DNA from 2 places in the Pseudoalteromonas sp. S327 genome. Region 1 is predicted to be linked to the other one. Evidence: predicted binding sites of a transcription regulator. Region 1 holds the regulator's gene; the other holds the start of a gene.
The links. The regulator FliA, encoded in region 1, starts transcription of late flagellar genes. The targets are predictions, from matches to a motif close to CTAAAGNTNNNNNNNNNNNNGCCGATA.
Positions count from the first base shown of each region.

Region 2: the regulator FliA is predicted to act here: its motif matches at 2,229-2,255, upstream of CWB60_RS16330 (DUF5610 domain-containing protein).

Region 1 is NZ_PNDP01000005.1:45,555-60,059, reverse strand. It holds gene CWB60_RS03010 (chemotaxis protein CheW) at 14-511, opposite strand; gene CWB60_RS03005 (chemotaxis protein CheW) at 536-1,318, opposite strand; gene CWB60_RS03000 (ParA family protein) at 1,322-2,092, opposite strand; gene CWB60_RS02995 (flagellar motor protein MotB) at 2,105-3,070, opposite strand; gene CWB60_RS02990 (flagellar motor protein) at 3,076-3,840, opposite strand; gene CWB60_RS02985 (protein-glutamate methylesterase/protein-glutamine glutaminase) at 3,833-4,978, opposite strand; gene CWB60_RS02980 (chemotaxis protein CheA) at 5,030-7,258, opposite strand; gene CWB60_RS02975 (protein phosphatase CheZ) at 7,274-8,041, opposite strand; gene cheY (chemotaxis response regulator CheY) at 8,057-8,440, opposite strand; gene CWB60_RS02965 (RNA polymerase sigma factor FliA) at 8,482-9,192, opposite strand; gene CWB60_RS02960 (MinD/ParA family ATP-binding protein) at 9,219-10,079, opposite strand; gene flhF (flagellar biosynthesis GTPase FlhF) at 10,072-11,547, opposite strand; gene flhA (flagellar biosynthesis protein FlhA) at 11,570-13,681, opposite strand; gene flhB (flagellar biosynthesis protein FlhB) at 13,887-14,505, opposite strand, start outside.
Region 2 is NZ_PNDP01000054.1:583-19,250, forward strand. It holds gene CWB60_RS16320 (RNA recognition motif domain-containing protein) at 1-234, shown strand, start outside; gene murI (glutamate racemase) at 197-994, opposite strand; gene CWB60_RS16330 (DUF5610 domain-containing protein) at 1,060-2,199, opposite strand; gene trmA (tRNA (uridine(54)-C5)-methyltransferase TrmA) at 2,365-3,462, shown strand; gene CWB60_RS16340 (thiol:disulfide interchange protein DsbA/DsbL) at 3,530-4,168, opposite strand; gene CWB60_RS16345 (thiol:disulfide interchange protein DsbA/DsbL) at 4,187-4,810, opposite strand; gene CWB60_RS16350 (serine/threonine protein kinase) at 4,841-5,815, opposite strand; gene ccoG (cytochrome c oxidase accessory protein CcoG) at 5,863-7,293, opposite strand; gene CWB60_RS16360 (hypothetical protein) at 7,582-7,941, shown strand; gene CWB60_RS16365 (hypothetical protein) at 7,941-8,147, shown strand; gene CWB60_RS16370 (UPF0149 family protein) at 8,180-8,767, opposite strand; gene CWB60_RS16375 (type II secretion system protein N) at 8,786-9,544, opposite strand; gene CWB60_RS16380 (type II secretion system protein M) at 9,548-10,021, opposite strand; gene gspL (type II secretion system protein GspL) at 10,018-11,226, opposite strand; gene gspK (type II secretion system minor pseudopilin GspK) at 11,223-12,209, opposite strand; gene gspJ (type II secretion system minor pseudopilin GspJ) at 12,209-12,829, opposite strand; gene gspI (type II secretion system minor pseudopilin GspI) at 12,833-13,204, opposite strand; gene gspH (type II secretion system minor pseudopilin GspH) at 13,207-13,791, opposite strand; gene gspG (type II secretion system major pseudopilin GspG) at 13,842-14,264, opposite strand; gene gspF (type II secretion system inner membrane protein GspF) at 14,344-15,579, opposite strand; gene gspE (type II secretion system ATPase GspE) at 15,582-17,150, opposite strand; gene gspD (type II secretion system secretin GspD) at 17,143-18,668, opposite strand, start outside.

The DNA of each region.
Region 1 (14,505 bases):
TTAGTGGTAAAGCTTAAATATCGCTTAACTCATCCCATTCGTCATCGCTAAGTAATTTATTTAAATCGACTAAAATAAGTAATTCGTTATCGCGGTTACATACACCTTGGATAAACTTAGCGCTTTCTTCGGTACCAACATTTGGGGCGCTGTCTATTTCAGAGCTGCGTAAATACACAACTTCAGAAACACTATCAGCTAAAATACCAATTACTTGCTCTTCTGCTTCAATAATTAAAATGCGAGAGTTATCAGTTGCATCTGCAGCAGGCAAACCAAAGCGTGCACGAGTATCAATAACAGTGACTACGTTACCACGTAAATTTATAATGCCAATAACGTATGAAGGTGCGCCAGGTACTGGGGCAATTTCGGTATAACGTAAAATTTCTTGCACCTGCATTACGTTTACGCCATACGTTTCTTCTTCAAGCTTAAACGTTACCCATTGTAAAATTTCATCGTTGTTATCTGCGTTTTTATTCGCTGATAATAGTCTATCTTCGCTCATGCTGTTACCCCGTAATGGTCGTTACTACTGACGGCTATCTAAGCCTTTTTCTAATAGTGCATTTAAATTATCTACATCTATTAAAGCACACATTTTTTCTTTAATAACACCGGCAAGCCAAGGGCGTTTGCCACTGTTTTTTCGCCATTTTACATCTTCTTTACTCAATGTAATGTTATTTATTAACTTTTCGGCCAATAAACCCCAGTTGCTATCGCCTAGGGTTATTAAATACTGATAATTAAGAGACGCCTCTAACTTTTCATCGTACTTTTCAGGCATTACCCAACGGGCAGTATCAACTACGTTTAGCTTTTCATCTCTATTAAGCATAACGCCTTTAAACCACTTTGGCTTACCAAATAAATGATTTACTTCACCTAATTGATGAATTCCTCCAAGCGCTTTCAAAGGAACAGCCAATGTTAAACCAGCCACTTCAAAAAACAGAGCCTGAAATTCACCTTCAAAGTAATCTTCTTGGCTATGTAATAAAGGGGCAGGTTCTGTACTTAACTGGGTTTGCACCTCAGCTGTCTCTACTGGCTCAGGCTCAATAGGTGCAGGTGGCGAAATAGTGGCGTCAGCCTCGCTATTACTCTCTTTTACTTGCTCAGAATAAAGCTGCTCGGTTACTTTTAATTGTGCTTTAGGCTTTAAAAGTACTTCGTCGTTTTGTAAGGCACTAGGTACTTGCTCAAGTAGCTTTGCTACAGGCTCAAGGTTTTCCTCAGGTTCGTCTTCGCATAATAGCGCCCCTAAGTATTGAGTCATTACTTTTTCATTAGCAAATAATTGCTTACTCATTCATTAACCTTGTCCAATTAAATAATCTAATAACGCTTTATAAGCGTAGACCCCACGTGAACGTGGGCAAAACTCTATGGGTACCTTTTGTGCAAGGCTTGCATCTCTAAACTTTGTATCAACGGGGATCACCCCTGGCCATACTTTATCTTTATATGTATTTTGCAACGTTTTGTAGGCTTCAAGCGACGCTTTAGTGCGCTTATCATACATAGTAGGGATTATAGTATATTGGTACTGTTTCGCTTGAGAGCTTTGCATTAACTCCATAGTGCGCATCATTCTATCAAGCCCTTTGAGCGCCAAAAACTCAGTTTGCACAGGCACTAAAATACGTTCGCTGGCGGCTAATGCGTTCACCATTAAAACACCTAAAACTGGCGGGCAATCAAGCAGCGCATAATCGTAATGTTCACTAATTTTTGCAAGTGTTTTTTTTAAAATTAAGCCCATCCCCGTTTTATTACCCATACTTCTATCGAGGGTTGCTATAGCCATCGTCGCGGGCAATATATCTAGGTTTTCCATGGTAGAGGGGCACAATGCTTGAAGTATTTCTTCACTTTGCATTGAGGTGCCGCGAGCAAAAATATCGTACACACTGACTTCTAAATCTTCAGAATCAATACCAAAATAGTACGTTAGTGAGGCGTGAGGGTCGGTATCAATGAGTAATACGCGTTTACCTTGCAAGGCCAAAATACCAGCAAGACTGACAGCCGTTGTGGTTTTACCTACACCGCCCTTTTGATTTGCTACTGTCCAAATCTTCACATTAAGTCCTAATTACTGTTCATTGCGCGTGGTGATTCTGATGCCACCATGAGGTAAACGAATTATTTTAATAGAGTTATCATCAGAGGGAAGTTCCACCTCTGGCTCAGGCGCAGCTTGTTGCACTTGCTCATCAGGCTCAGCTTCATTTTCGGTGGTTTGTTGTACTAAGCCATACTTAGAAAGCGCAATAACAACTTTACGATTCTCTGCTCGACCCGCTGCGGTGTCGTTATCGGCAAAAGGTGAGTATTGCCCATACCCCTCGATTGCCATTCGCGCTGGGTTAATTCCTAACGTTTCTAATTCAACTAAAATAGAGGTCGCCCGTGCAACTGACAACTCCCAGTTAGAGCGAAACATTTCATTGCGAATACTTTCGTTATCTGTGTAACCTCTTACCCTTATGTAGTTATCTACTGGGGCAATAATATCTTTTACAATTTTTACGACTTGCTTAGCTCGCGCGTGGGCCACAGAGCTACCACTTGAGAACAGCATTCCTGAACTTAGCTCAATAATAAGCCAATCTTGGTTAAGCTCTAAACTGGCTTCTCCATCACGAATTTCATCAATAAGTGCTGAATGTAATTTAGTTAACAAACTATCGAGTGGTTTACCTAAATGTTTTTGTTTTATATTGCTGGTATCACTATGTCCATCTAGCAGCTCTGGGCCAGACTCCTGTTTTTGAATGCTCTCACCGTACAATAACTCTTGCTCAGGGGTAACACGGTCAGTAAGTAGCCCTTCGCCTGTCACGCCCTCACCTTGTTGCGATTGCTGCCTTGCTGACTTGTCAAAAACCTGTTCTAGGGAGTCTGAGAGGATTTGAAAGCTTTCTTCTTTATTTATGGCAATGGCATACATAACCACAAAAAAGGCAAACATAATGGTCATGTAATCAGCATAAGAGACTAACCAACGTTCTGTATGTTGATTTTTTTCAGCTGATTGACGTAAGCGCCGGCGTAACATAAAAGTTACTCTACCACGACATTAGGGCGCTCTGTGCGATAAGCTTCAAGCTTTAATTCTATGTTAATAGGACTTTCGCCAAGGCTTATAGCAATCACCCCTTCGGCCATCATTTCATGGTAAAGCATTTTTTGCTCTACTCGCTGCTTAAGCTTATTGGCCATAGGTAAAAATAATAAGTTAGCTAAACCCACCCCATATATTGTTGCAATAAATGCGGTGGCGACCCCTGCACCTAGCTTTTGAGGGTCGGTAATAAATGACATTGCTTGAATAAGACCAAGTACAGCCCCTAAAATACCTATAGTTGGGCTATATCCGCCCATGGCTTCGTACACTTTACTTGCTTCAAGTAAGCGGTCTCGTTCAAGCATTAAATCTATTTCTAAGGTGTCGCGTAGCTTTTGCTCCGAACACCCATCCACTAGTAAACTAAGCCCTTTTGCTGCATAAGGATCTGGGTGACTAAGTGCCTCTTTTTCAAGCGCTAAGTACCCTTCCTGGCGAGCTTTATGCGACCACGTTTTAATTTGCTCTATGGCTTGCTCAATATTGTACTGGGGTGAAAAAAACACCCAATGGCTCATGCTTAGCGTTTTTTTAAAGGTGCTTGTCGCCGTTTGCAACATAACAGCCCCTAAGGTGCCGCCAAGTACAATAATAAGTGCAGGGCCATTAAATAACGCCGTGACAACGCCACCCTCTAAAGAGTAACCAATCGCTATAGCGCCCAGCGCAATGATTAACCCTAAAACTGAGAGCTTATCCACAACCAGTCTCTCTTTTTAATCTTGCTGCTACGTCGTTTAACGCTAAATGCTCAGAGGCAAGCCCAGCGTTGGCAATGGCTTGAGGCATACCGTATACCACACAGCTTTTTTCATCTTGCGCCCAAATTGTTGCGCCAGATTGCTTAAGCATTCGCGCGCCATCACGTCCATCAGCGCCCATGCCGGTTAAAACAATAGCAAGTACATCTCCTTGGTAGCTTTTGGCAACACTTGCAAAAGTCACATCAACGCTTGGTTTGTAGCTTATACGTTCACTATTATCTTCAAATACACGCAGCGTTTTGTTACCACTTCGCCCCTCTACCATCATTTGCTGTCCACCAGGGGCTAAGTAGGCTGTGCCGGCTTCTAGCCTGTCACCTTGTTGCGCTTCTTTAACGCGTATTTTGCAAAGGCTATTTAAACGTGCCGCAAACGCAGGCGTAAATGCTGCTGGCATGTGCTGAATTAACAAAATAGGGTGTGCAAAGTTAGCAGGTAATTGGGTTAATATGGTTTGTAAAGCAACTGGCCCGCCAGTTGAAGTGCCAATAGCCACTATTTGATAGTGTTTACCGCTGGCACGCGTGGGCATACTGGGTGTAGTTGTTGTCTGCACTGGGGCGGCACGTTGAAAGCTTCTATCAGGTTGTTTAAGCGATGAGCTTGTTGTGGCAAGTTTGCTTGCATGTGCAGCAGTTGTCTTACTTGATGTTAATGGCCTAACAGGGCGTGGAGCACGCCTGCGACCAATTTCCTTCACTTTGGCTTGCAATAACTTGATTGCATCTTCGTTATTTCGTGCAATGTCTTCAAACTTTTTCGGTAAAAAGTCCATAGCTCCGGCATCAAGTGCATCTAAAGTTGCGGTTGCACCGTCGCGAGTTAATGAAGAAAACATAAGTATTGGCGTTGGGTTACTCGCCATAATTTCTTTTACTGCGCTAATACCATCAAGCACAGGCATTTCTACATCCATGGTGATCATATCTGGACGTAACTGCGCTGTTTTTTCTACGGCTTCTCTACCGTTAACAGCAAAACCTATTACTTCAATACCGCTGTCTTGTTCAAGAATTTCGCTTACTCGACGGCGAAAAAAACTGGAATCGTCAACAACTAAAACTTTTACGGCCATTGCGCTCTCTTATTAAATTTATGTGTAGGCATACACAGGTATGCCTACATTTTATCCTGCGTAATGCTTAAGCATATTAGGTACATCCAGAATCAGCGCAATACCACCGTCAGATGTAATTGTTGCACCAGCCATTCCAGGCGTACCTTGTAATAACGCATCAAGAGGCTTAATAACAACTTCTTCTTGGCCAATTAATGAATCAACCACAAAGCCAACTTGCTGAGTACCTATTTGTACAATTACCACATGACCTTGCGCTTTTCGCTGAGAACAATCAGCACCTTTAACTAGCCAATGCTCTAAGTAAAATAGCGGTATCGCTTTTTTACGAACAATAATTGTAAGCTGGCCATCTACCACATTGGTTTTGGTTAAATCTAAGTGGAATATTTCACTCACACCAGCAAGTGGTAACGCAAACGTTTGCTCACCAACAATAACCATCAGCGTAGGTAAAATAGCCAGTGTTAATGGTACTTTTATCTCTAAAATAGTCCCTACGCCCAACTCTGACTGTATACTCACAGAGCCATTAAGCTGCGTAATTTTAGTTTTTACTACATCCATGCCTACGCCACGGCCAGAAATATCAGATATCTCTTCTTTGGTCGAAAAGCCTGGTGCAAATATTAAGTTATACGCTTCTGTATCTGATAAGCGACTTGCCTGATCATGGTCAATAACGCCTTTACTGATCGCTATTTTTTTCAGTTTTTCCGCATCCATACCTGCACCATCATCTTTAATGGTTAACAAAATATGGTCGCCTTCTTGCGAAGCCGATAATGTAACGTTACCGGTTCTAGGCTTACCCGCAGCTTCACGCGCTGCTGGCATTTCAATTCCGTGGTCAACTGAGTTTCGTACTAAATGCACCAACGGATCGGCCAGTGCCTCAACTAAGTTTTTATCTAAATCGGTTTCTTCACCTACAAGCTGTAAATCAATTTCTTTATTTAAGCTACGGGCTAAGTCACGTACTACGCGAGGGAATCGGCCAAACACTTTTTTGATAGGCTGCATTCGCGTTTGCATTACTGCACCTTGAATATCAGCAGTGACCACATCAAGATTTGATATCGCCTTACCCATCGCTTCACTGTCTGTATTGGTCGCTAAACTAACCAACCTATTTCGTACTAATACCAACTCGCCAACCATATTCATTATTTGGTCTAAACGCTTTGTATCAACACGTACTGTGGTTTCAGCAGGTGGAGGCGTAGCTTTTTTAGGTGCAGCGCTACTCGCTGGTTTTTCAGCCACTTTAGGTGTAGGCGCAGCGGCTTTAGCCGCCGGAGCTTGTTTTGCTGCAGGTGCTGGCGTAGGCTTTTCTGGCGTAGGTTTTGCTGGCGTTTGTGCTACAGGTGCAGCCTTAGGTGGCTGCGGTGCAGGTGTGTCAGCTTCTTTTGATTCTGGTGCGGCGCCTTTACCATGCAGTTCATCAAGCAGTGCTTCAAATTCATCATCGCTGATTTCATCATCACCGCTATCATTTGCAACAGCCGCTGGTGGTGCTGTGTGTTTTACTTCTGGCTCACCGCTTGAAGTATCTCCTGCAACCGGACCAAAACTACCTACACCGTGTAATTCATCTAATAAACTGTCAAATTCATCATCGGTAATATCTGAACTTGAATCTGGCTCTGCACTTGCACTTGGTTGCGACACCGGGCTTTGGCCTTTGCCGTGTAACTCATCGAGTAAGCTTTCAAATTCATCTTCTGTAATTTCGTCAATTTGCGTGCTATCTGCTGAAGGGCTTGAACCTGCCACATCAAATAGTTCATCAAATGCAAATGGGTCTTCATCATCTGTTGCGCTAACGGGAGCTGCGGGTTCTTGTTCAACAACTTCGGGGGTTGTTTCAGTAAGCTCGTCATCCGTAGGCGGTTGACTAAGTTTATGAAGAGTTTCTAATAATTGAGGGTCTGCTGGGTCTGGCTGTTCGCGATTTTGAATAGTGGCAAACATTTCATTAATGGTATCTAGTGCTTGTAAAATCACATCCATTAATTCTGAATTAACAGTTCTAACCCCTTGGCGTAAGAGATCAAATACGTTTTCAGCACCATGACAGGCATCAACAAGCTCAGTCATAGCTAAAAAGCCTGCCCCTCCTTTTACGGTATGAAAGCCCCTAAAAATAGCATTTAGTAACTCAGTATCTTCTGGGTTATTTTCTAGCTCAACTAACTGTTCAGATAAAAGCTCTAGGATTTCTCCAGCCTCTACAAGAAAGTCTTGTAAAATATCTTCATCGACTTCAAAGCTCATGCAGTTACTCTCCTCTTAGAAGCCCAAACTTGATAATAGGTCATCGACCTCGTCTTGGTCAGATACAACATCATTTCGCGACTCTTTATCAATAATAGGGCCTTCAGGACCTGCTAATGTTTGTGCGGCAACCAGTTCTTCTGTTTCTTGTTGTTCTTTACTTTCAGCTATGCTGTCATCTTGTGCAGCAAATGCTGTTAAAAGGTGGATTAAACTTTCTTCTACTTCTCTGACTAATTCAATTACACGGCGGATAACCTGGCCGGTTAAATCTTGAAAATCCTGCGCCATTAGTACATTGGTCATTAAAGTTTGCAACTCATCGGTTTTATGATGAGAGCTGTTCATAAACTTGTCGATGCTGTGGCATAAGGTTTTAAACTCGCCCAGCTCTATTTCGCGGTTCATAAGCCTATCCCAAGTAGGCTTAATATGTGCAATTTCATCTGCTAGCTGCTGCGCAATAGGCAGGCTTGCTTCGACCGCATCCATTGTCTTATTAGCTGCATTTTCTGTCATTTCCATGACATAGTTTAAGCGCTTTTTCGCATCCGGAATTGCATCAGTGGTTAAATCGGTTAAACGCGTATCAAGTTCAAAGCTTTTAAGGGCTTCGTGTAATTGGCGTGTTAACTTACCTACTTCAGCAAAAAGCTGCGATTGCTCTTGAGAGGCAGTATCTAAAATTAATTGATCTGCTTTATCTTGCTCACCGTTTTCTAAAAAAACGACGAGCTGACGAGCTTGTTCTAAAGTAATTTGAGGCGCAGCTGGTGCTGACATAAGCCTCTCCTCTCATTAACCTAAGCGTTCAAACACTTTTTCTAATTTAGTTTTCAAAGTACCAGCAGTAAATGGCTTAACAATATAGCCATTAACACCTGCTTGCGCTGCCGCTATTATTTGTTCTTTTTTAGCTTCTGCCGTCACCATTAAAACCGGAATATGTTTTAATTTTTCGTCAGCTCTAATGGCTCTTAGCAAGTCAATACCCTGCATGCCTGGCATGTTCCAATCGGTTACAACAAAGTCAAAAACCTGATTTTGCAACATAGGTAATGCTGTAGAACCATCGTCAGCTTCTTGAACATTCGTGAACCCTAGGTCACGCAACAGATTTTTTATAATACGTCTCATTGTAGAGAAATCATCAACAACAAGAATTTTCATGTTTTTATCCAAAACATCCTCCGGTGAGGTCTTAACCTATAATTTACTTACTACTAGTTTATCCAGTCATTGATTTTTGCTTTGAGCTTAATCATCGCCTGACCATGTATCTGACTTACACGCGATTCACTTACATCGAGTATATGCCCAATTTCTTTTAAATTCATTTCATCGTTGTAATACAAAGAAAGCACCATTGCATCTCGCTCTGGTAAAGACTTTATTGCCTCTAACAATGAATTATTAAACCGTTCATTTTTAACATTATTAAATGGTTTGTCTAGCGCTAAATCTTGACCTGCTGGGCTAATAACATCTTCATCTACCCCTAGGTCTTCTATACCAAGCACTTTACTGGAATTAACATCATTTAAAATATGATGGTATTCTTCTAGCGAAATATCAAGTTTTTCAGCTACTTCAGTATCTTTTGGTTCTCTATTTAAGCTATTTTCTAATTCTGTGATAGTTTCGGCTACTAATCGGCTTTTACGGTGCACCGAACGTGGTGCCCAATCCCCTCTGCGCATTTCATCAAGCATAGCGCCGCGGATACGAATACCAGCAAACGTTTCAAAGCTTGCCCCTTTACTGGCGTCAAAGTTTTTTGAGGCCTCGATAAGGCCAATCATTCCCGATTGGATTAAGTCATCAAGCTGAACGCTAGGAGGAAGACGAGCTATTAAATGGCACGCCACTTTTTTGACAAGCGACGCGTGTTTTTCAACAATCACATTTAGATTTTGTGTTGATTGATATCCCATAGCTCTTTTCACCGATGTTGTCATAATCAGCCGTTTACTAGCTTCTCAATGAAAAACTCTAAATGTCCTGAAGGTTGATTAGGTATAGGCCATTTTACTGCTTTTGTCGCTAATGTTTTAAACGCAACTGCTGCTGGTGAATTAGGGAAAAGATCGACAATTACTTTTTGTTTACGCGTAGATTTACGCATATTTTCATCATATGGAATAGTCGCAACAAGCTCCATAGACACATCTAAAAAGCGGTCTGTTACTTTAGAGAGCTTTGCAAAAAGCTCTTGACCCTCGCGCATACTGCGCACCATGTTTGCAACAATTTTAAATTTATAAACGCCATGCTCGCGGCTAAGTACTTTAATAAGCGCGTAGGCATCAGTAATAGAGGTCGGCTCGTCGCACACCACCACCATGACATCTTGCGCTGCACGAGAAAAACTCAGCACCATGTCAGAAATACCAGCGGCGGTATCTACAATTAAAATATCAAATTCGGTATTAAGCTCACTAAAGGCACGAATTAACCCAGCATGCTCAGATGGGGTTAGCTCCACCATATTTTGCGAGCCTGATGTAGCAGGCACGATTTTAATACCGCCTGGGCCTTCAACTAAAATCTCGTCAAGTTCGCACTCACCTGAAAGGACGTGAGATAAGTTTTTTTCAACACGTAGTCCTAGCATTACATCACAATTAGCTAGGCCTAAATCGGCATCTAATACTAATACACGATTACCCTGCTGCCCTAAAGCAATAGCAGTATTTAAAGAGACGTTGGTTTTACCCACCCCTCCTTTACCGCCAGTGACAGCGATAACTTTTACGCCGTTGTTATTGTTTTGACTCATTTTGCGCAGGCCGCTTGCTTGATCTAATACTGTGTTAATCATACATCCCTACTGTGCTTGGCGCCACCGCTTGGTGCCTTGAATGTTGTGCTTTTGCTCTTTTTAAATACAATTGCTCAGCTTTTTTTACTAGTTTTTCAGCATTTGCAACGCGAATATCTTCTGGTACACGCTGACCATTAGTAAGATACCCTATCGGAAGACGATTTTGAATCGCTATACTAATAATCTCACCTAAACTTAATGATTCATCTAACTTAGTGAAAATACAACCGCTTAGCTGAACCTTTTTAAAATGTCTCACCGTTTCTTGTAGAACATTTATTTGTGCAGTAGCACTTAATACTAAATAACTACGTATATCTACTCTTTGGTTACGCATTAAGGTGTTTAGCTGTTCAGTTAAGCGTAAATCACGTTGACTCATACCCGCTGTATCAATTAATACTAGACGCTTATTACGTAAATGATATAAAACTTCAGCTAATTCATTGGCATCTTTTACTTGTTTAACACCACAACCAATAATACGGCCATACGTAGCAAGCTGCTCATAAGCACCTATTCTGTAGGTATCAGTCGTTATTAGGGCGACTTTATCGGCGCCATATTTTTGTGCCCCTAATGCTGCAAGTTTAGCAACTGTGGTTGTTTTACCTACACCAGTAGGCCCTACAAGTGCGTACACACCACCTTGACGAAGAATTTCATTATTGGTGGTCTGCATTTGATCTTCAACCATTTGTAATAATGCCTTCCAACCTTGCTGGCGCGATACGTCATCAGGAATAAAACACGCCATTTGCTCTGCAACGTCTTTATCTATCCCCATGCCAACTAACCGATCAATCATGCATGCACGTGTTGGGTCGCGACGCGCCATATCTTGCTGCATTAAACCCGATACTTGGTGCTCTAGTAACTGGCGAATTGCGTTCATTTCATCACGCATTGCGCTCATTTGAGCGCTTTCGTTATTATTAGCTTGGCTACGCGGTGCAACCGCCGTATCTAGCTCGTCAAAATCTTGATCTAGGTCATCAAAGCCTAAGCTGTCAGCTTGGGTTTGCATGCGTTTTGGCGCTCCATTTTCGCGTGCAAACATATTTGTAGTACGTGGCTGTGCTGGCTCTTGATAATGCTCAGATGTATCAATACCTGATTGCGAAAACATAGAAGCAAGCTCAGGAGAGCGAGGACGCGGCGACTGACGCTCTAATAACGCTTGTAAGCTATCGGCGACTGCTGCTTGTGGCTCAGGTTGCGCACGCTGCGGCTCTGGCTTTACAAAGTTATGAGCGTTTTGTTGAACATCTCTTTGAGGAGCTGGCGCTGCCTGTGGTTGCGCTGCGGCTTTAGGGGCTGCTTTGTCGTAATCTACTGCGGCAACAATTTCTACACCATTAGCGAGTTTTTTGTTCGACATAATAACGGCATCAACACCTAACTCATCTTTAACTTCTTTCAGTGCGGTGCGCATATCTTTAGCAAAAAAACGTTTAATCTTCATGGTTCAACCCCTGTTAAAATCTTTATTGTTGGCCTACTGAGCTGACAATCTTGATCTGTCTTTCATCTGGTACCTCTTGATAAGACATCACCCTTAAACCCGGTATGGTGTACTTAACAAAACGAGATAACACAGTGCGTAACATTCCTGACGTTAGCAATATTGAAGGTTCTCCGGCCATTTCTTGATTCTGATGCGCTTCGTTTAATGATGTTTGAAGTCGCTCAGCAAGGCTTGGTTCTATTCCGGCACCTTCGTCGCCTGCATTTTGTAATGACTGATGCAACATCTGTTCCAACTCAGGCGCCAAGGTTATGACAGGGATTTCTGATGACATGCCCACAGCGTCTTGTACGATTAAACGGCGCAGCGAAATACGCACTGCAGCTGTTAAAACATCGGCATCTTGGCTACGTGGGCCGTACTCTACAAGGGTTTGAACAATAGAGCGCATATCACGAATAGCCACACCTTCGTTTAATAAATTTTGCAGTACTTTTACAACGGTTGTCAGTGGTAGTACTTCTGGCACTAACCCTTCTACTAAACGTGGATGGCTTTTTGCTAACATATCAAGCAGGTTTTGAACCTCCTCATGCCCTAGCAATAATGCGGCACTGTTAGTTAATAACTGGCTAATGTGGGTGGCGACCACAGTGGCTGAATCAACCACGGTGTAACCTAGTGACTGTGCTTCGTCTTTTTGATCAGGCTTTATCCACACCGCATCTAAGCCAAATGCAGGGTCTTTGGTTTCAACCCCTTTAATAGGGCCAAATACTTGCCCTGGGTTGATGGCCAGTTCATCGCCATGTTTGAGCTCGCCTTCACCACTTGAAACACCCATCATGGTAATACGGTACGCATTAGGGTCTAACTCTAAGTTATCGCGAATATGTACAGGCGGTACTAAAAAGCCAAGCTCCTGAGATAACTTTTTACGCACCCCTTTAATTCGGTTGAGCAGCTCACCACCTTGAGATTGGTCAACAAGCGGAATAAGCCTGTAGCCAACTTCTAAGCCAATAACGTCAATTTGTTGTACATCGTCCCATCCAAGCTCTTTTTGCTCTTGCTTGTTTGCAACGCCAGTACCGGCAACGGCACCACTTTCAGCCTCTTGGGCTGCTAGAGCAGCGGCTTTTAATTTTTGCTGCTGAGTAAAATAAGCTAAGTAGCCAAGTAGTGCGCCTAAACTTAAAAAAGCAATATGAGGCATACCCGGAACCAACCCCATAATGATTAAAATACCTGAGGCGATAAATAATGATTTTTCGTTACCTAATTGGGCTTTAAATTGCTCACCCATGTTATGTGATTCGTTTTGGCGAGTAACAACAATAGCAGTACCAATAGAGAGTAATAATGAAGGAAGCTGCGCCACAAGGCCGTCACCAATGGTAAGTAAAGTATATACTTCCATTGCGCGGCTAAAGCTCAAGTCGTGTTGGATCATGCCCACAAATAAGCCGCCAACAATATTAATAATTAATATCACGATACCGGCAATGGCATCGCCTTTTACAAACTTACTCGCCCCATCCATAGAGCCGTAAAAGTCAGCTTCGCGGGTTACTTCACTGCGGCGCTCACGTGCTTGCTCTGCACTAATAAAGCCAGCGTTTAAGTCGGCATCTATCGCCATTTGTTTACCCGGCATAGCGTCTAGCGTGAAACGAGCCGATACTTCAGAAATACGCCCTGCACCTTTGGTTATTACTACAAAGTTTATAATGATCAAAATTAAAAACACCACTAAACCTACCGCGTAGTTTCCGCCAATAACCACTGAGCCAAACGCTTCAATTACCTTACCAGCCGCATCGCCCCCGTTGTGACCCTCAAGGAGCACCACGCGTGTGCTGGCAACATTTAGGGCTAAACGCATAATTGTAGCGATTAACAGTACCGCCGGAAACATGCCAAATTCGAGAGGTTTCATGGTGTAAACAGTCACCAGTAAAACAACCAAGGCAAGAGCAATATTAAATGAAAATAATATATCAAGAAGAAATGGTGGCAGCGGTAAAATAACCATACCCAGCGCTGCAAGTACTAATAGCGGTGTGCCAACACCTTTGGCATACTCTTTTTTATCTTTGTTAAGTTGTTGTAATACCGCTTTAAAATCCATAACTCTACAATTCAATAAATTGACACTAGCCTGAAATAGCAATAACTATTCCAAGTATAGAGTCAGCAATAGATTCATTGAGTATTGATGCAAAATTTAAAGCAAGTGAGAGACAAGAGCGTATGGGCTTTATGGTTTGAATTTTCAGCCCCGTGTTGATATTTAGGCAAGGCGCCCCTGTAAAGTGTGGTTAGCTCAGCTTACCCTAATCGTATTTAAAATCATCCGGAATAGGCAGTTTAGACTTAAGAGGGATGGGGCGCTTTCCGCGACCTTTTTTAAAGCGTTTAAGCTGAAATACATAGGCTAAAACTTGCGCTACAGCGGTAAATAGCTGATCTGGGATCTGTTGGCCTATTTCAGCAGTATGATAAAGCGCCCGCGTAAGCATAGGGGATTCTACAATCGGTACTTCGTTACCTTTGGCTATTTTACGAATTTGCATAGCCATTTCATCTATCCCTTTGGCAAGTACAATCGGTGCACCTGCTCGCTCAGTATCGTATTTTAGCGCCACAGAATAGTGAGTAGGATTGGTTACAATTACGTCGGCATCGGGGACATCTTGCATCATCCTTCGCTGCGACATTTGCCTTTGTGTTTGCCTAATGCGCGCTTTAATTTGCGGATCACCCTCTGAGTTTTTGTACTCGTCTTTGATCTCCTGCATGGTCATTTTAAGTTGTTTGTTGTGGTTATAACTTTGATAAGGCGCATCTATTGCGGCAATAATCACCAAAGTGCACGACAACCCTAAAAACATCCACGAGAGCATTTCAAGGGCATGAATTATATTACTAGGTGCGCTTTCAATACTTAAATGC
Region 2 (18,668 bases), on a different contig from region 1:
GCTTTGTTTGAAGAACAAGGTAAAGTTTTCAACGTGCGCCTATTAAAGGATAAAAATACTGGCAAACGTCGTGGCTTTGGTTTTGTTGAAATGGCACAGGCAGATGCAGACAATGCAATTGCTAAGTTAAACGATAGTGAGTTTCAACAGCGTACTTTAAAAGTACGTGAGGCAAAACAAAAACAAGAAGATGATTCTAGCTCTTTACGCACTGAGACGGATCAATCAGTGTAACGTGCTTTATAGCTAGCTTATTACTCAAAACATCAGCCGTTGCATAATATTGCAGCGGCTTTTTTTTGTCTGTAAATTTATTTCCAAAGTTATGCTGCTCTAGTAGGTAGTTTACTCTGCTAGCAATGGCCGCGCCTGAATCGAGTAATTGCACTGCGTTATTAAAGTACGCTTGTATAGCATCGCTAAGAATTGGGAAATGTGTGCAGCCTAGTACAAGTACATCTATATCTGAGTTAATGCGCAAACGCGTAAGCTCTTTATGCAGTTTGAGTGTATCTAGCTGCTGAGTGAAAAATAACTGCTCTGCCAATGCCACCAGCTCAACACTGCTATATAAACTCACTGTTACGTTGCTGGCATGCTCTTTTATTAATGTATGAGTATAGGGGCTTGCAACTGTGGCGGGGGTTGCCAATAAGCCGATGTGCTTTGTGCGAGTTACTTCAGCAGCAGGCTTTATTGCTGGCACTACGCCGACAATAGGTATTGATGTAATTTTGCGTACTTCACTTAAGGCTGATGTAGAGGCTGTATTGCAGGCTATAACAATAAGGTCGACATTAAGCCCGTTTTGCTCAATAAAATAAATGAGTGAGCATAAACGCCCTATAATAGTTTGCTGGGTTTGCGCGCCATAAGGGAGTAACGCATTATCCATAAAGTAGCTGTACTGTGCATCTGGAATACGCTTTTGAATATGCTCAAGCACGGTGGTGCCACCTATACCTGAATCAAATACCATTATGTGGGCTGACAAACTTTGGTTCCTACTGTTTATTAAGAACGGCAGTTTGCCATGAGGTATTTATAAAAGAAAGTAGTTTAGCTTTGCTCAGACTTTAGCGCGTCGAGTGCGTCGCCCGCTGAATTTAATTGGTTTAGGTTTTCAAACATTGCCTGGGTGTAATCAACTAGCTGATCGACTGCTGCTTGATCTTGGTTTAGCCACTCTATAATACCGGCAAGCTGATCTTGTAGGCCTAGTTGCGATGCTTTATCAAATGCATTTTTTAGATCGTCATTAAAAGGTGCGATCGCATCGGCTACTTCTTTTGTTGGGTTTGGCTGATATTGCTCATAACTTTTAACGGTAGCGACTGTTTTTGTTTGGCGAAGATCCATTGAAAATGCAACGAGTTGCTCACTGCCTAAGCTCAGCTCTTGTGCTTTTTCAAATGCTTCATCCAAATCACCACTAAAGAATGTTTTACTTACACCTTGTAGCTCTTCCATCATGGCATTAATAGCATCTTGCTCTTGTTCGTTTAAATCACCATTAACTGACATTGAAAAAGACAGCTCTCGAGATTGCGACGATGAGCTGGCAAACGATTCGCTGTTATTGCTTTGTTGATACCCGCTCGCTGTTTGAGACTCATATGCATCAGCAAAGCTAATACTGACTTCATCACCTTCGGCCGTTGTAAACTTATACTCGGCATTGCTGCTCATGCTTACATATTGTGCTTGGCTTACGCTAACACTGGCCGCTTGTGGGTTAAATAGGGTTTGCTCAAACTCATCAAGCCCCTCAAAAATGCCTTCTTTTGACTTGTCGATGCCCTCTTGCATTTCTTCGTTAAATACACCGGTGCCTTTTAGCTCATCAACCGCTTCGTCTATACCGGTTTGAACACCTGTGCGCGCATCATCTAACATATTTTTTAATTTATCGTCATCGGCACCATTGGCTTTGGCTTTATTAACTGCGCCAGATACAAAGTCGAGTACATTTTTTACTATTTCATCAAAATCGAATAAAGGTTTATCGGCTTGTTTTTGCTCAACAGGTAAACCTAGCTGCTCTGCCATTTTGTCGCCAAGCACTTTTGCAGCAAGTTCTCTGCCTCGCTGTAATGAACTTTCTTGCGGAGATTGGATTGTTGGCTGCTGTAGCGCCTCTTTATTATTGAATTTGTTTACGTTGTTGTTTGGCGTATAGCCATAATTACCGATTTTCATGATCCACCTCCGTTACGTACTTAGCTTATTATCGGCTAATAGTGACAAAACTAAAGTGCATGTTTAAAAAAACAGCAACTTTATTATCAGCAAAACTAGACAAATACTGCTCGCTCCCTACAATAGCGCCGATAAATAGATCTCATAGATAAGGTAGTAGCATTAATGGCAGTGATTAAAATAGATACCACACAGTACGATACGCAGCTAAATGAAAAAGAGCAGCGTATTACGTCGCAATTTAAGCGATTTGGTGTGCAAGCGTTAGAGGTGTTTAGCTCAGAGCCAATTAACTACCGCCAACGTGCTGAATTTAGAGTATGGCACGATGGGGATGATCTATTTCATATTATGTTTGATCAGGTCACGAAAGAAAAAATTCGCGTCGACACCTTTGACCCTGCCGCGCCATTAGTTGGTGAAGTTATGCAGGTGATGATTGATAATTTAAAGTCGTGTGAAGTATTACGTCGTAAGCTGTTTCAAATCGATTATTTATCGTCATTAAGTGGCGAGATTTTAGTAAGCTTGCTTTATCACAAGCCACTCGATGAGCAGTGGCTAACTGAAATAAAAGCCCTGAAAGAAAAACTGAGCAGTAAATACAATATTGACTTTATTGGTCGTGCGCGCAAACAAAAAGAAGTACTAGGCAATGATTTTGTTACTGAGCGTTTAACCGTAAACGGCCAGGAGCTTATTTATCAACAAGTAGAAAATAGCTTTACGCAACCTAATGCTAAAGTAAATATAAAAATGCTGGAGTGGGCACAAGACTTATGTAAACCACTGAGTAATGACCTGCTGGAACTTTACTGTGGTAATGGTAATTTCTCTATTGCATTGGCGGGTTCGTTTAATCGCGTATTGGCTACTGAAATATCTAAGTCTTCTGTGCATTCGGCGCAATACAACATTGCTAAAAATAAGGTAGATAACTTAGATATAATTCGTATGTCGAGTGAAGAGTTTACCCAGGCAATGAATGGTGAACGTACCTTTTCGCGTTTAGAGGGGATAGATTTAAAAAGTTACGATTGCCAAACTATTTTAGTCGACCCTCCACGCGCAGGTATGGATACCCTTACCTGTGACTTAGTAGCCAACTACGAGAACATTATTTATATATCGTGCAACCCAGAAACGCTTGAGCGCGATTTAGATCATTTAACCCGTACTCACAATGTTAAGCGCTTTGCGATATTTGATCAGTTCCCTTATACGCACCACATAGAATCGGGTGTTTTCTTACAAAGAAAATAGTGAGTTAAATTTAAATCACTTCCATAAAAAAAGCTCCTTACGGAGCTTTTTTTTGTTTTAGCAAACCTTACTTGTTCGCTAAATAGTTAATTAATTTACTAATATCTTCTGGCGCGGTAATACCAGACTCACGGCCTAGATTTAATTTGTATTTACCATTTACGATAAAGGTTGGTACGCCACGTAGCGCGCCTTTTTCTTTAAAGTAATTTTGGTCACGCTTCATTTTAGAGCTTAATGTACGTACCGAGAAGCTTTTGTATAGTTTATCAAACTTATCGCCATCAACACCCTGCGCTACAAATACATCTTTTACATCTGCAAGCTCGTTAAATTTAGCGCGCTTAGTGTGAATGTGATTAAAAATAGCCGCAACAATTTTATCTTTTTGCGGAAGTACTTCCGCGGTTGCTAGCGCTTGGCTCATCATTTGTTGGTTTTCTGGATCGCGAACACCGACAAAATCAACATGGCTCTTTTTAAATTTAACGTCTTTATCTAGCTTCGGCTTAAACTCACCAATTAACGCTTCCATGTTATTACAAGCAGGGCAATAAAATGAGAAAAACTCTTTTACTTCTGGCTTTTTAGTCGCGCGCTCTGCAACCACATCGTAATGTACGCCTTCTTCATAAGTGGCGGCTACACTGCTCGCAGCCATAGGCAGTAGTAATGCAAGTAAACCTGCTTTAACTAATTTGATCATTGTTATTGTTCTCCGAGATTAAAGTGTTAGTAAAAAAGCAACTAACTCATTCAGTTCTTGCTGGTTATTAATGGTGTTAATGTTTATTTTATATTTATCGTTTACGATAAAGGTAGGCACACCGGTTAGCGCACCTAGTTTTGAATATTTGTTTTGTTTATCTTGCATTGCACGCTCAGCTGAAATAATTGGCATGCTGGCAATGTCTTGATCAAACGTTGCGCTATCGATACCGTTAACTTCAAGCAATTTTTTAACGTCTTTCATTTGCGTTAAAGGTGCGCGCTGTACATGAATACTTTTAAAAATTTGGTCGCTGATACTTTGTGCTTGACCGTGTTTTTTACCGATTAAGTAGGCGTAGCTTAAGTTGCTTTGCGCCTGTGGTGATACACCGCCTAAAAAGTTAACGTGATTTTTTATAAATTCAGTGCCCTCAGGTAGGCTTTTTTCAATTGCCTTTGCAACAGGCTCAAATTTAAAACAATGCGGACAGTAAAACGAGAAAAATTCGGTTACTTGCGGCTCTGCGCTTTTTTCTACATCAATAACAGTATACTGGTTATCGGCTTCAAACTGTGCAGCAAGGGCTGCAAATGGTAAACATAAAAGTAGTAGGCTCAGTTTCAATTTTTTAAGCATTGGTATCTCGTGTACTTTTTAAATAAAATTTTATGGCAATAACTTCAGCGGAGCTTCTTGCAGTGCTGCAAACTGCTCTTTAAGCGCTAAAATTTGTTGCTCCCAGTATTTGTCTTCAGCAAACCATGAAAAGTTCCGTACGAACGCAGGATCACTCCATCGTTTAGCTACCCAACCCATATAGTGAATAATACGCATTGCACGAAGCGGTTCAATTAATTTGAGTTGAGTGTGGTCAAAATCACAAAACTCTTCATACGCATTTACAAGGGTGTCTAACTGTAACAGCTGTGTTTGACGATCGCCACTGAGCATCATCCATAAATCTTGAATGGCCGGCCCCTGACGAGCGTCATCTAAATCAACAAACATAAGTGCTTCGCCTGCCCACAAAATGTTACCTGCGTGGCAATCACCATGTAAGCGGATCCCTTGCACATTTTTATACTGTGCTTGCGCTTGTTCAATAACCAAGTCCAATATGGTGTAAAAAGCCGTGCTGATCCCCATAGGTACCAAATTACTTTTTTGCAGATGAACTTTAGCTGTATGCAAATATTCTTCGCAGCTAAAGGTAGGTCTGTACTCAAAGGCTTTGCTTTTAGCCACCTGATGCATACGGCCAATTAAACGACCCATTACATCAAGCTGATCCAGGTTATCAACTTCAAACTGCCGCCCGCCTACACTTGGAAATAACACAAATACATAACCTTGGTGCTCAAATAAGCTTTCTCCGTTGCGCTTAATGGGTGCAACAACGGGTACTTCGGCCTCAGCTAATTCAAATGCAAAGTCGTGCTCTTCTTGTATTTGCGCTTTGCTCCAGCGCTCTGGTCGGTAAAACTTAACAACGTAGCGCAGGCCATCTTCCGCCTTAAATTGGTAGACTCTGTTTTCGTAGCTATTAAGTGCTAATAAACCTGACTCTGCATATATACCAACGCTTTCTATTGCATCGAGAATTAAGTCGGGCGTTAAATCTTCAAAACTAAATTTACTCATGGGCTTCTTAATGTAAAAAGCGGGTTACCCCGCTTTTGTTAGTGTGTTTATCGCGCTTTAAAAAAGTTACTCGGTTGCGAAATGCTTTCATCGGGGTCATTAACCGGTGAAAGTACAAAGTTAAACTCCGTCATTGGCGCTTTTAAATCATACGGGTCCATCACAAGTGACAGTGGCACATTATGCGATTGCCCTGCTTGCACTGTAAATGTTTGCTTGCCAATGTACTTAAAGTTTTCAAGGCCTTGAACATCAATATTAAAGGTTTGCTCGTACTGCGCCTTGTTGATTACTTTTAATGTATAGGTGTTTTCTACCAAGCCATTAAAGTCAACACGATACAGTTGGTTACGGTCTCGTATTATGTCAAAGTCCATAGGCTTTCTAAATGCAATGTTAGCCACCAGCGCACTGGTAAGCACCACCAGTATGACCGTGTAACCTATGATTTTAGCTCGCAGTGGGTTGGTTTTATTTTCAGGTGTTTCGAGATTGCGCTCAGTAGTATAAGAAATAAGACCCCGCGGATAATCCATTTTATCCATTACACCATCGCAGGCATCAATACATGCGCCACAGTTTATACACTCGGCTTGCAAACCATTACGAATATCTATCCCTGTGGGGCACACCTGTACACACAAGTTACAGTCTATGCAATCGCCCATTTCTAAATCTTCGTGGGCAATTTTACGCGAACGTGGGCCTCGGCTTTCGCCGCGTTTTTCATCGTACGTTACGGTGTAAGTGTCTTTATCAAACATAGCTGATTGAAAACGTGAATAGGGGCAAATGTGTAAACACATAATTTCACGCATCCACCCTGCGTTAGCGTAAGTACACGCTGCAAAGAAAATAATACTTACCAGCGCGTAACCACCTACATTAAAGGTCACAAAGTCAGGGAGTAATTCACGGATAGGCGTAAAGTATCCGACAAACGAAATCGCCGTATATAAGGCAAATAAAACCCAACTGGTGTGCTTTGCTGTTTTTCGCCAAAACTTATCAAAATCCATCGGGCGTTGATCTAGCTTTTTACGCTGATTAGCTGTGCCTTCAAACTTTTCTTCAAACCAAATAAATATAAAGGTCCATACAGTTTGCGGGCAAGTATAGCCACACCATACTCGGCCATAAAAGGTAGTGACCAAAAAGAGTGCAAACGCGGCCAACATAAATATAAAGGCTAATATAGTGAAATCTTGCGGCCACAGCGTTAGCCCAAAAATATTGTACTTTTGGCCTACTAAATCAAATAACACAGCTTGCTGGCCATTAAAATTTATCCAAGGCAAAAGCATAAAGGCAAGCATGCCTAAAAAGCCTATACGCTGTCTAAGTAACTGATGAAGCCCTTTTACTGAGCGAACATAAATTCGGTTACGTGGGTTAAACCTGTCGTCTTGACGGCTTAAATCCGGTTGTTGGATTTTAACCTCTGCAGGTATATTCTTTACTTTAATTTGCTTGTCCATCGAAGTTCCTCAACGCCGCTTGGAAATAAAAACGTAGCAATATGTGCGTATTCTATACTGTAACTGTAGTTCGTTAATGGTAAGTGTGATTAGTTTAAATAATCAGCTGTTTGAATACTTTCAGATATTTCAGAAATATCTAACTGCTGTTGGCTATTATAACAATACTGGCTAAAATTACAGGTATAGATTGCTAATAATTTATTCATCTCAGTTACTTGCTTTTAAAATGCAGTTTATTACACTGCTTGCTAAATTTACCCCATTAAGATCAAGGTTTACGCATTCATGAAAAAGTTTATTATATTGGTTATTCTGATCCTTGCGTTTTTTACTATTGATCACCCATTAGTTAAAGAGCCCCGCGAAAAGCTATTAGGTGAAGGTGTGGGTTTTTTAAGTGATGCGAGCAAAATAAACCGTAGCCCAGCAGCCAATATGGCTAAAAACCGCATTAGCAGTGCGTTAAAGCTCTCTGAGTCTGAACACGAATATATTGAAAAAACCTTTACCACTGATGATTCAGTGCAGTTATTTCATTTACGTTATTGCCGCGAGCGCGACCTAAATTTATATTTTTACGAAGAGCGTTTAAATACAGTGTGTAAAATTGTATCGGATGCATTAGAACAAAAGAGAGCTAAGTAGTGGATTTTTCGCAGTTAAACAAAAAAGCGAGTGACTCTTTTCATAAACAGCGCACAATACTTAAAAAGCTATCGCAAGGAAAAACCTTGCATTGTGAGCAGTGCGGCGAGGTGTTAACACTCGATTTAGCCACCAGCGAGCCGGGTAAAGGCGTTGTTAAGTGTAAAAAAGGCTGCACTGATATTATTTTAGAACTTGGCGCTTAATTATTCTAAGCGCCGTTTAATATACCTAAAGGCTACTCTTCCCACCCTTCATCTGTAATCAGCCCACTGTTTATGGCTACCACCTCAATAAGCTCGGCAAAGCCTAATGCAAAGTCGCCCATTGATTCGTACTGATACTGATATAAAGCTTCGAGTGTCATACTATTTTGCTGCGCAATTTGCACTCTTGTTTGCTCATCAACAGCAAAAAAGCTAAGCGTACTTAGTGCACTCTCTAGTGCTTCTTTGTACTGAGGCTCTAAAGCGGGAGCTGTTAATAGAGGTTGTGCGTATTCTTGAGTAGCACGTAAAAAACCTTCACTCCACGCTTGGGTATAGTCTAGGTCAAAATTGGCGGGTAACTTGTAACCGGTTTCAAATACTTGCTCACTAATTTGATGGTACAACGCCATAAATAAAAACAGTATTTCTTCGTCTAAATCGTTAGCCGTATTAGGCACTATATGCGCTAACCACTGGTGAACTTCTAATGGGCTTGGCGAACAAATAACCCCAAATAGATAGCCTTGGCTTTGTGTTAAGGACATAGCCTGAGGTTGAGTACTTAAAAATGCACTTAATTGCTGTGCGTGTTGCTCGTTAAACTGTGGTAATTGCATTAAATCTCTTTTATTACATTAAAAATTTAGTGGGTAGCGGCCCTGTGCATCGGGGCGGCCTAAAAACTTAACCGCGTCGTGTACATCTTTTGGTAAGCTAGCATCAGGTTTAACATAGCCTGCTACTTTAAAGTCAAAGTTAGCTTTAAGTGTTGCGTCGGCTTCAAGACCTAACGTGTTATCTGGGTCGACCAAAATAGCTATATCGCCCGACTTACAGCTTAACATGCCACTCAGTGGGCCTATATTAAACCAGCCATTAAAGCCTTTAACATCTATATTTGGGCTGGCAATCTCGCCTTTTAATGACTCACAATAAGGCACACCTGAGGTGTACTCGTTAAGCTCTAAAATGACTCGACCTTTAGCCGTAGCTGGTATAGGTAGTGCAATACGTTGCATGGCACGCTCTACGGTCGAGCGAATTATACCATCGGTAACTTTAACCACATTATTAAATAATCCGTAATTCACATCAGCATAGCCCGAAATATCGCTACGCTCACGCGGATTACCAAATTTTAAATTAGCATTTAAATTACCCGTAAATAACTGCCAGCCAGCAATATCCCAGCGTACATTATTTAGCTGCTCGTCTTGATAGCGCACTTGCATCATTTGGCCTTGCCATACACTCCCTACGGTTTGCCCTATTTCAAGCTGCTTTGGTAAGTACGGCTTAGCTAGGTCTAACGCAATGGCCGCTGGTAATTTCATTATGCAAAACACAATAAAACTAATAAAAAATACCACTGATAATATTATTATTTTTTTCATTAATTACTTCTCTAGTACTAAGCGGCTTACACGTACAAACCCTGATTTATCATCTTTGCTTAAATCAAGGTTCTCTACTGTTAAGCCATGCTGATTAACCAGTTCGTCTAACCATTCTATTAATTGATTAAACTCTACCGAATCAAGCGTTAAACGTAACGAGTTATCGTTAGGCTGCATTTTACTAATAGTAATACGGTAGCGACTACGCGTTGAATTAACCACTTGGCTAATATTTTGATTGCTAATTGCCTGCGTGTTACCCGCCGCTTTTAACTTTACTATGCTTTCATCAACCCATACGAGCAGCTCTTGCTGAGTGACATACGACTTTTTGGCTTTATCTATAGCGTTATTTAGAGGTCTAAAAATTCCCATTACTAAAACAAAAACAACAAATATACCACCAGCAACCATAATCAATTGCTGCTCTTGCTCTTTTAAAGAGCGCCAGTATTGCATTATTTGCTTTTTCATACTGCACCTCGCAGTTTAATTTCGCCTACTACAAAATCGCCATCGTTATTTAACGACCCTTGCTCAACCGTTAACCCTTGTTGCTCAAGTATACTTTTTACTTTACCAAACGTTTGAAAGTCTTTTGCGCGTGCGCGTATTCGCAGCTCATTACGGCGTTTATCGTAACGTAGGGTTTCTGGCGTAAATTCGCTTACTTGCGAAAACACGCCAACCAATTGGCTGGTCAAATCTAAAAACCCAGCTTCACTTTCGCCATTAATGGTTTTAAGCGCGCCCCTGATTTGGCTTTTAATTAAGTTAGGACGTACTTTAGTTCCGGGAAATGCTTTTTGGTATCTATCCACTACCTGGGCTTTAGCAAGCTCAACACGCGAGTTAAGTTGATTTAGTTCAACCAGCTTTATAGCAATGGTAGCAAATAAAGCAACACCGGTAATAATGGCTGCGCCCTTCCAATAACCCCACCACAGTGCACTTTTCTTTTTAAGCTGATACATGCCTTGGCGTAAATTAAATTTAACGCTGGTAAGTTGTTTAGCAAATAAGGCCAATGGTAAATCGTAGTCGCTTGCTTGCGAAATTAGGTTAATACTTTCAGGAAACTGATTAGCCGGGCTATAGTGCTTTACACTCGGTTCGCCAAGTGCACTTAAGTAATCCCTTAGCCAGCTATTTTCAACGGCACTAATATGCCAATCGCCTCTTTTAAATAACCACTGATTATTAAGCTCTATGGCGGTTAATGTATCATCGTCGGCTGTAGGCAGTAGCAGGGCATCAGGTAAAATGGTGTATACCGCCAAGTTATGCTCTGAAAATAAAGCAAGCCAAGCCTCAAACCACTCGCGGTCAGTTAAGGCAACTCTAATTGCATGCTGCTCATTAATCATAGTGGGCTCGCCAATTGCGACAAATAGCTCGTCTATATCGCACGCAATGTCTTCTTCAAGCATGTATGGCAACGCTTGCTCTAACTTACGATTCCACTTAGTCGGCAACGCCACTGTTTTAAGCTGCACCTGATCGCTAGGCAGTAATACCACTACCTCGCGGGTTTGCGCTTTTTCACTTAGCTCACTTAAACGGCTCGCATCGGTTAATTCCCCACTGGCAATTATTTCTTGTTCTTGTGGTGAATAAATTAACCAATTTAATTTATCTTGCTCTGTTTGACCCGTGCGGATCAGCAGTATTTCTGTCACTGTACGCCTCCAAATTTTCGCGCCAGTATCGTTACTTCGCCATTTTTGGCATGAAGTAATGTGGTCATCGAAAAACGCAAATCGACAAATGTCGCCTGCGTTTGTAATTTAAAATATTCGCTATTAATACTAAATAGTTCTTTAACCGAATCTAAATTTGTACCGCCTTGCTGCTGTACCTCGGAAAAAAATTCATCCACGCTATCAAATCCGGTTTCAGAGCGAGCTGCTATAACGGCCTCTGCGCCCGATAACGATAATTCGTCAATCATGGCACTTAAAATAAGTGCCTGTTCGGGAAGTAACGTATTGACGTTAATCGATAATAAGGGGGACCCCGGAATAACACACACAAAAGGTAATACCTTTTCCATTACTAGCGGATTAAAACCTTTTACCAAACGCAGCTCAGAAGGTGATGCAAATAAACTATTTGCGCTCATATAAGGGTAATCACGCGATAAATACTCGTCTTCTTCAGCGCCTGAACGATAGGTAATGCTGTTTTCATCAAGCCAGTCAAATACACTGTCTGCCATTGCTTCTTCGCTTTCCTCGGCAGGTAAATCTTCAATGTTTTCTAATAATGCAAAGAGTGCTTTATGAGCAGGGTTGGTTTTGCTGGTAGAGTTTGGGTCTGGCGCTTCCCCTAATGCATTTAAATTTAAACACGCCTGTAAGTCAGTAATTTTACCGCTTAGAGTACCGTTATCTACAGGGTATTGGGTGTCGCCTTGTGTGGCCCAAACCTGATCTAACGAGGTTTTGTCAGGATCATCGTCTTTACTTAATTTTAGTGCCTTTATTGCCAGCTCTTCACCGCCGTAGGCATACCACTTTGCTTGTTGGTGCCCTTGCAGGTTAGTACTTTTTTGAACCTGCACCATTAAATTAGCACTCATTTCTACGGCTAATATCGCGGCTAGTGCAACTATAAACAGCACAATAACTAATGCGGCACCGCGTGATTCGCGCTTATTCATTAATTACTCTCCCCGCTGTTTTTGCCCTGCCCGGGTACTAAAAAAACACGACGAATAGGCTCTGCCTCAATTTGTTGTAAAGTAACCGCAACCGCTTTAGGTAAGGCTTTTATTTGCCATTGCTCTTGCCATTCGTTGTTGGCATCTAAAAATTCAAATTTAAGCTCTTCAATACCTTTTAAAACAACTTGTACCCGCGGCTCCATATTATCAAGCTGATCTACATACACTCTGTATACACGCTCTAAATTGTCATTAAGCACTCTATACCCTACAGCTTGTAACTCAGAACGAGGCAACAAATTAATAGGGTTTACCCAGCCATCACGTACAAACGCAATACCATCGTATTGGCTTTCTAATATATAACGCCCTGCTAGTAAGTATTGCTCTTGCGCATCACCGGCTTCATTACGTACAGTGCGCTGAGTCATTTGGCTAAAGTCTTGGTCCATTAACCTAAATGCGGTTTGTAGGCCGTTAAGCTCCGCTATTTTTTCATCAGACGCTTCTTTTGCTTTAGTGGTTGAGTCTAAAATTTGGTGAGTAGCCATAATCACCACCGCTAAAATAGCCATAGCAACTAATACTTCGATTAATGTAAATCCGCGCTGCTTCACTTATTAGCTACCTTTATTTAAATAAGTTGAAAGCTCGTACACCGATTGCTCGTATTTTTCGTCGCTAAAAACATTTATCGTCACTTTTACAAAGCTTTTGTCTGCAGTTTTTGCTATTTCTTGCTTCCAAAACCACTCAACGCCCGCCATTACTTCGCTGCCGCGCTCGCCATTTTTAGCCTGCCAGTCTTTACCTTTACTACGCTGCACCACCAACACATTTTCTGCCACCCACGATGCATACGTTTGCTCTTCAAGTGTTGTTAAATGATTTATATGCTCGCCGGTTGCTTGCATAGCTGCAATCCCAGCCATAGCACAAATACTTAACGCCACAAGCACTTCGAGTAAGGTAAAGCCTTTATTTAGCCTCATTATTATGGCTCTTTTCGCAAATTAACAGGGGCTGTAAATTCCCCTTCAATGTAATACACAGGCTCGCTTTGCTCTTTTAATTCAACAATAAGCTGAAAGGCGCTGACCTCGCCAGATGATAAAATAAGGACTTGCGGTATTTTTAGTTTTTCAAGCTCTAATAAGCTATCGTCATCGCCGCCGCTCATTAGCTCACGCCAATTTGCTTGCTCAAGTAAGTTCTCTTGTGACCAGGCTAAATCTTCTAAATTGAGCGTGAGTTTTAACCGTTCATCCAGCTCAATAGGCTTGTAAAGGTCTTCGCGGTCAAAGGTAATCCATTTTTCGCCATCAAATACTAAAAACTCAAGGGTGTTTTCCTCAACCATTAAGCCAAGTTCTATTTGATTTAAAATAGCAAATTCAGAGGCCATGTTAATGGTGGTATGCAGCCTAAGCGCTTGTGTATCAAGCTCATCTTCGGCGCCGCCTTCTAAGCTGTATACCACCATTTTGGTCGCAAATGCGATAATAGTAAGTACCACTAAAATTTCTATTAAGCTAAACCCACGGTGGTGGGCGCGCATACGATTAAGGCTTACTTGCATAGTAAGCCTCGTGCAATCGTATTTAACCATACTACTAGGTTAAGTCGCATTTATTGCTCGTCTTCGTTCCAGTTGCCAATATCATCATCGGTACCGGCTTCGCCATCAGGTCCCATTGAAAAAATATCAAACTTGCCAATTTCACCTGGGCTAATTAGCTGGTACGGGTTACCCCACGGATCTTCTGGTAATTCATTTACAAAACCACCATCAGGGAAACGCTTAGGAATTGGTTCAATGCTGGTTTTATTGACCAATGCTTCTAGGCCTTGCTCTGTGCTTGGGTAGCTTTTATTTTTAAGCTTGTATAAGCTCATTGCATCTTCAAGCTGTTGAATATCTAGATGTGCTTTATCGATAGCAGCTTCTTCTTGTTGGCCCATAATATTAGGCGCCACAATTGACATAATCATCCCGATAATAACCAATACCACCATTACTTCGAGTAAAGAAAAACCTGATTGTTTATTCACGTAAATACCTCATTTTCCAAAAACATAATTTAATTTGGCGTCATCTAAGTAAATACTAACTTAGCTAACCCCTTAAAGCTTAAAGTCCTACCGCTTTATTCATTGCCATTATTGGCTGTAAAATAGCCATTACTATAAACAAAACAATCACCGCCATTGAGGCAATCATTGCTGGCTCTAATAATTTTAATGATACGTTTACCATGCTTTCAAACTCACGGTCTTGGTTATTAGCCGCGCGCTCTAACATTTGTTCTAGCTCACCTGATTTTTCACCGCTGGCGATCATGTGCAGCATCATCGGCGGAAACAACTTAGTTTGCTGTAAAGCCGCTCTTAGGCTTGCACCTTCACTGACTCTATCGGCAGCATCTGCCACCGATTTTTTCATTTTTTTATTCGCTAATACGCCACCCGATATGCGCATACCTTCAAGTAGCGGTACTGAGCTTGACGATAAAATACTGAGCGTACGTGCAAAACGCGCGGTATTAATACCCCGCGCTACTTTACCAAAACCAGGCATGTGCAGTACGCGATCGTCCCACCAAAAGCGAATTTTAGGTTGTTTCAGTGCATGTTTAATGCCTACTGCCAGCGCAGTAATGACTAACAAACTTATAAACCAATAATTTTGTACAAAGTGGCTGCCTGCCATAACCCATTCGGTTGTCCAAGGCAGTACTTGCTTAGTTTTTTCGAAGGTTTTTAAAATTTTAGGCACAACAGTACCGAGTAAAACCGAAACAATACCAATAGCAAAAATAACCAAAATGGTAGGATAAACCATGGCTTGAGTAATTTGGCTGCGCATGTGTTGGCGCTGTTCGGTGTAATCGGCAAGGCGATTTAATACTTGGTCAAGGTGCCCTGATTTTTCACCTGCGGCTACCATTGCTCGGTATAAATCGTCAAATACATGTGGAAATTCACTCATGCCATCGGCCAGTGTATAACCCTCTACTACCTTTGAACGTACCGACATAAGCATACGTTTTAAGCGAGGCTTTTCACATTGCTCTGCCACCGCCATGACAGCCCCTTCAACTGGCAATGCCGATTGAATGAGCGTCGCAAGCTGGCGTGTAATAAGGGCTAAATCGGAGGTTGATACGCTGGGTTTAAAAAAACGACTTAATAACGGCGTTTTTGCGCCACTAGCTTGTTTTTCCCCTTCTGCTGCAGGGACAACTTCAAGCGGCGTAAGTTTTTTTTCGCGCAGCGCTTGGCGAATTTGCTTAGCTGTATCGGCTTCTAAAATGCCTTTTTGCTCTTTCCCTCGGCCATCAAGGGCACGGTATTCAAACGCCGCCATGGTTAGGCTTCCTCACGGGTAACGCGTAGAATTTCTTCAAGGGTTGTTTTGCCTGCCAGTACGCGGCTACAGCCATCTTGGCGTATGCTTGGGCTTTTTTGGCGAATGTATTTTTCAACACTTTGCTCGCCTTTACCGCTGTGGATCATTTCGCGTATTTCTTCATCAACCACGAGTAATTCATGAATACCAGTACGGCCGCGGTAACCATTAAAGTTACACTCTTCACACCCTACTGCGCGGTAAATTGTAGGTGCGCTATCAAACGGTACACCTAGCAGCTCACACTCACGTTCATCAGCAGTGTGACCTTCTTTACAGCTATTACATAAAGTACGTACTAAGCGCTGCGACAGCACGCCTAACAATGACGATGACAGCAAGAATGGTTCTACACCCATGTCTTCCATACGAGTAATTGCGCCCGAGGCGGTATTGGTGTGTAGCGTAGACATAACTAAGTGACCTGTAAGCGATGCTTGCACGCCAATTTGCGCGGTTTCAAGGTCACGTATTTCACCGACCATTACTACATCGGGATCTTGACGTAATATTGCACGAAGCCCACGGGCAAAGGTCATATCTACTTTGGTGTTTACTTGTGTTTGGCCAATCCCCGGAATTTCGTACTCTATTGGGTCTTCTACCGTTAAAATATTACGATCGCGAGAGTTTATTTGGCTCATACCGGCGTACAAGGTGGTACTTTTACCAGAGCCCGTTGGGCCAGTAACCAAAATAATACCGTGTGGTTTACTAATTAAATCAGCAAACAACTCTCGGTTTTGCGGCGTCATGCCTAAATCTTCAAGATTTAAGCGAGCATTGTTTTTATCAAGTAAACGCAGTACTACACGCTCACCAAAGCTAGATGGCATGGTAGATACACGCACATCTACTGCACGCCCTGCAATACGAAGGCTAATACGACCATCTTGCGGAATACGTTTTTCTGCTATATCTAGTTTCGCCATTACCTTAATACGCGAGACGAGTAACGAAGCAAGCTTACGATTAGGTTTAAGCACTTCTTTTAATACGCCATCAACCCTAAAGCGAATCACAAGCTCTTGCTCAAAGGTTTCGATATGTATATCGGATGCACCTTCTTTAATTGCTTCGCTTAACATGGCGTTGATTAGTTTAATGATAGGCGCATCATCATCGCCGGCTAATAAATCTTCGGTTTGAGGGAGCTCATCGGCAAGGGAGAATAAATCGACCTCATTACCAATATCTTCCATCATTTGTTGTGTTTCAGAGCTATCGCGCTGATACGCAGCCTCTAATAGTAACTCAAATTTATCGTCAGCTAATTGCTCGAGGGTAAAGCCTTCACCTGCAATGCGACGCACTTCTAGCAATACTTCAACATCTAGCTCGCCGCGGTAATACACAACTTGCTGTTCATTATTTTTACTAAGCAGTACACCCGCTCTGCGCGCATACGAAAAAGGTAAACGCTTTGGAGGCAACTCAACTAAATCGTTACTTGTAAGTAACTCCTCAGAGCGTGTTTCATCACTACGATGAACCACGTCTTCGTTTATTTGTTCTATTGCGCTAGTCATCTTCACGCTCTGCACGTTCTTTAGAGCTCAATGCCTTTAAGTGCTCTTCATAAGTTGGTGGCAGAATAAGCTCATCATCCCAAGATGGAAGTAAAGGAACATCTGAATTTGGCATAAGCTCTATGCCATCTTCTTTCTCTTTCATTTGCTCGCCACGGATAAAGTTATACTTATTAAAGCTTAACTTATTCATATTAACGCCATCGCGAATAATAGTTGGGCGAATAAATACAATAAGATTACGCTTACGTTTGGTCGTATTTGTTGACTTGAATAAGTGACCTAAAATTGGAATATCACCTAAAATTGGTACCTTAGATACACTTTCTTGCACGTCTTCATCAATTAGGCCGCCTAACACAACCATACCGCCATCATCAGCCATAACGGTTGTGGTAATGGCGCGCTTATTAACAGAAATATCAACAGCGGTTGCACCACTTACACTCGATACTTCTTGTTCAATTAATAATTGTACTGCTGAGCCATCGTTAATTTGTGGGGTTACTTTTAGTTTTACACCCACTTCTTGGCGTTCAATGGTTTGAAATGGATTATCGTTATTACTGCCTGTTTGCGAACCAGTAATAATGGGCACTTCTTGACCCACTATCATCGACGCTTCTTCGTTATCCATGGTGGTAATAGAAGGTGTAGCCAGTATGTTTGAGTTAGTGTCAGTTGAAACGGCCTGAATAATTGCACCCCAGTCGTTTTTAACTAAACCAAACGCTAAGCCATTAACACCACTTAGTAGCGAGGCAAGTGCCGAATAATCACCCTCAGTTGTTTCATCGTAGCTGGTTACGTTACCTGATTCTGTGCCTATTATTGTTTGTGTGGTTGTGGTGTCTTGCGCTTGAATACCTGCAACCGCTAATGAGCCTACAGGCACAGTTGAGCCATTATTAAACTGCAACATACCGCCATCTTCTGAAATCCATTGCGTACCTAAGTTAACGCCATCCGATTCCATTACTTCAACAATAATCGCTTCTACAAGTACTTGCGCACGGCGAATATCGAGCCTATCAATCACGGTCTCTAATGAGCGCATGGTGTCGGGCTGTGCCGTAATAACTAATGAGTTTGAGTCAGGGTGGGCTTCAATACTGGCATCGTTTTTATTGTTTGTACGAGTTTTACTTGTGCCTTGGCCATCTTCTGCAAGCGTTTTACTTACGCCTTGCAGTACTTTTACTAAATCCTCTGCTTTGGCGTAGTTTAAGTAAAATACTTTGGTATTACCTTGGCTTTCAAGTTCGCCATCTAGGCGCTTAATTAGTTCTATAGCACGGGTACGGGCTTGCCCTTCACCGCTTACTATTACGCTATTAGTACGGCCATCGGCAACCACCTTAGGGATTAAAAACTCTGGAACGCTGCCTTTACCGCTGTCTTTGTAAATATTTTCAACAACCGATACTACATCATCTGCTGTTGCATATTTAAGCTTAACAATATCTACACGCTTATCACCGGCTTGATCTACCGAGCGAATAATTTCTACTAAGCGAT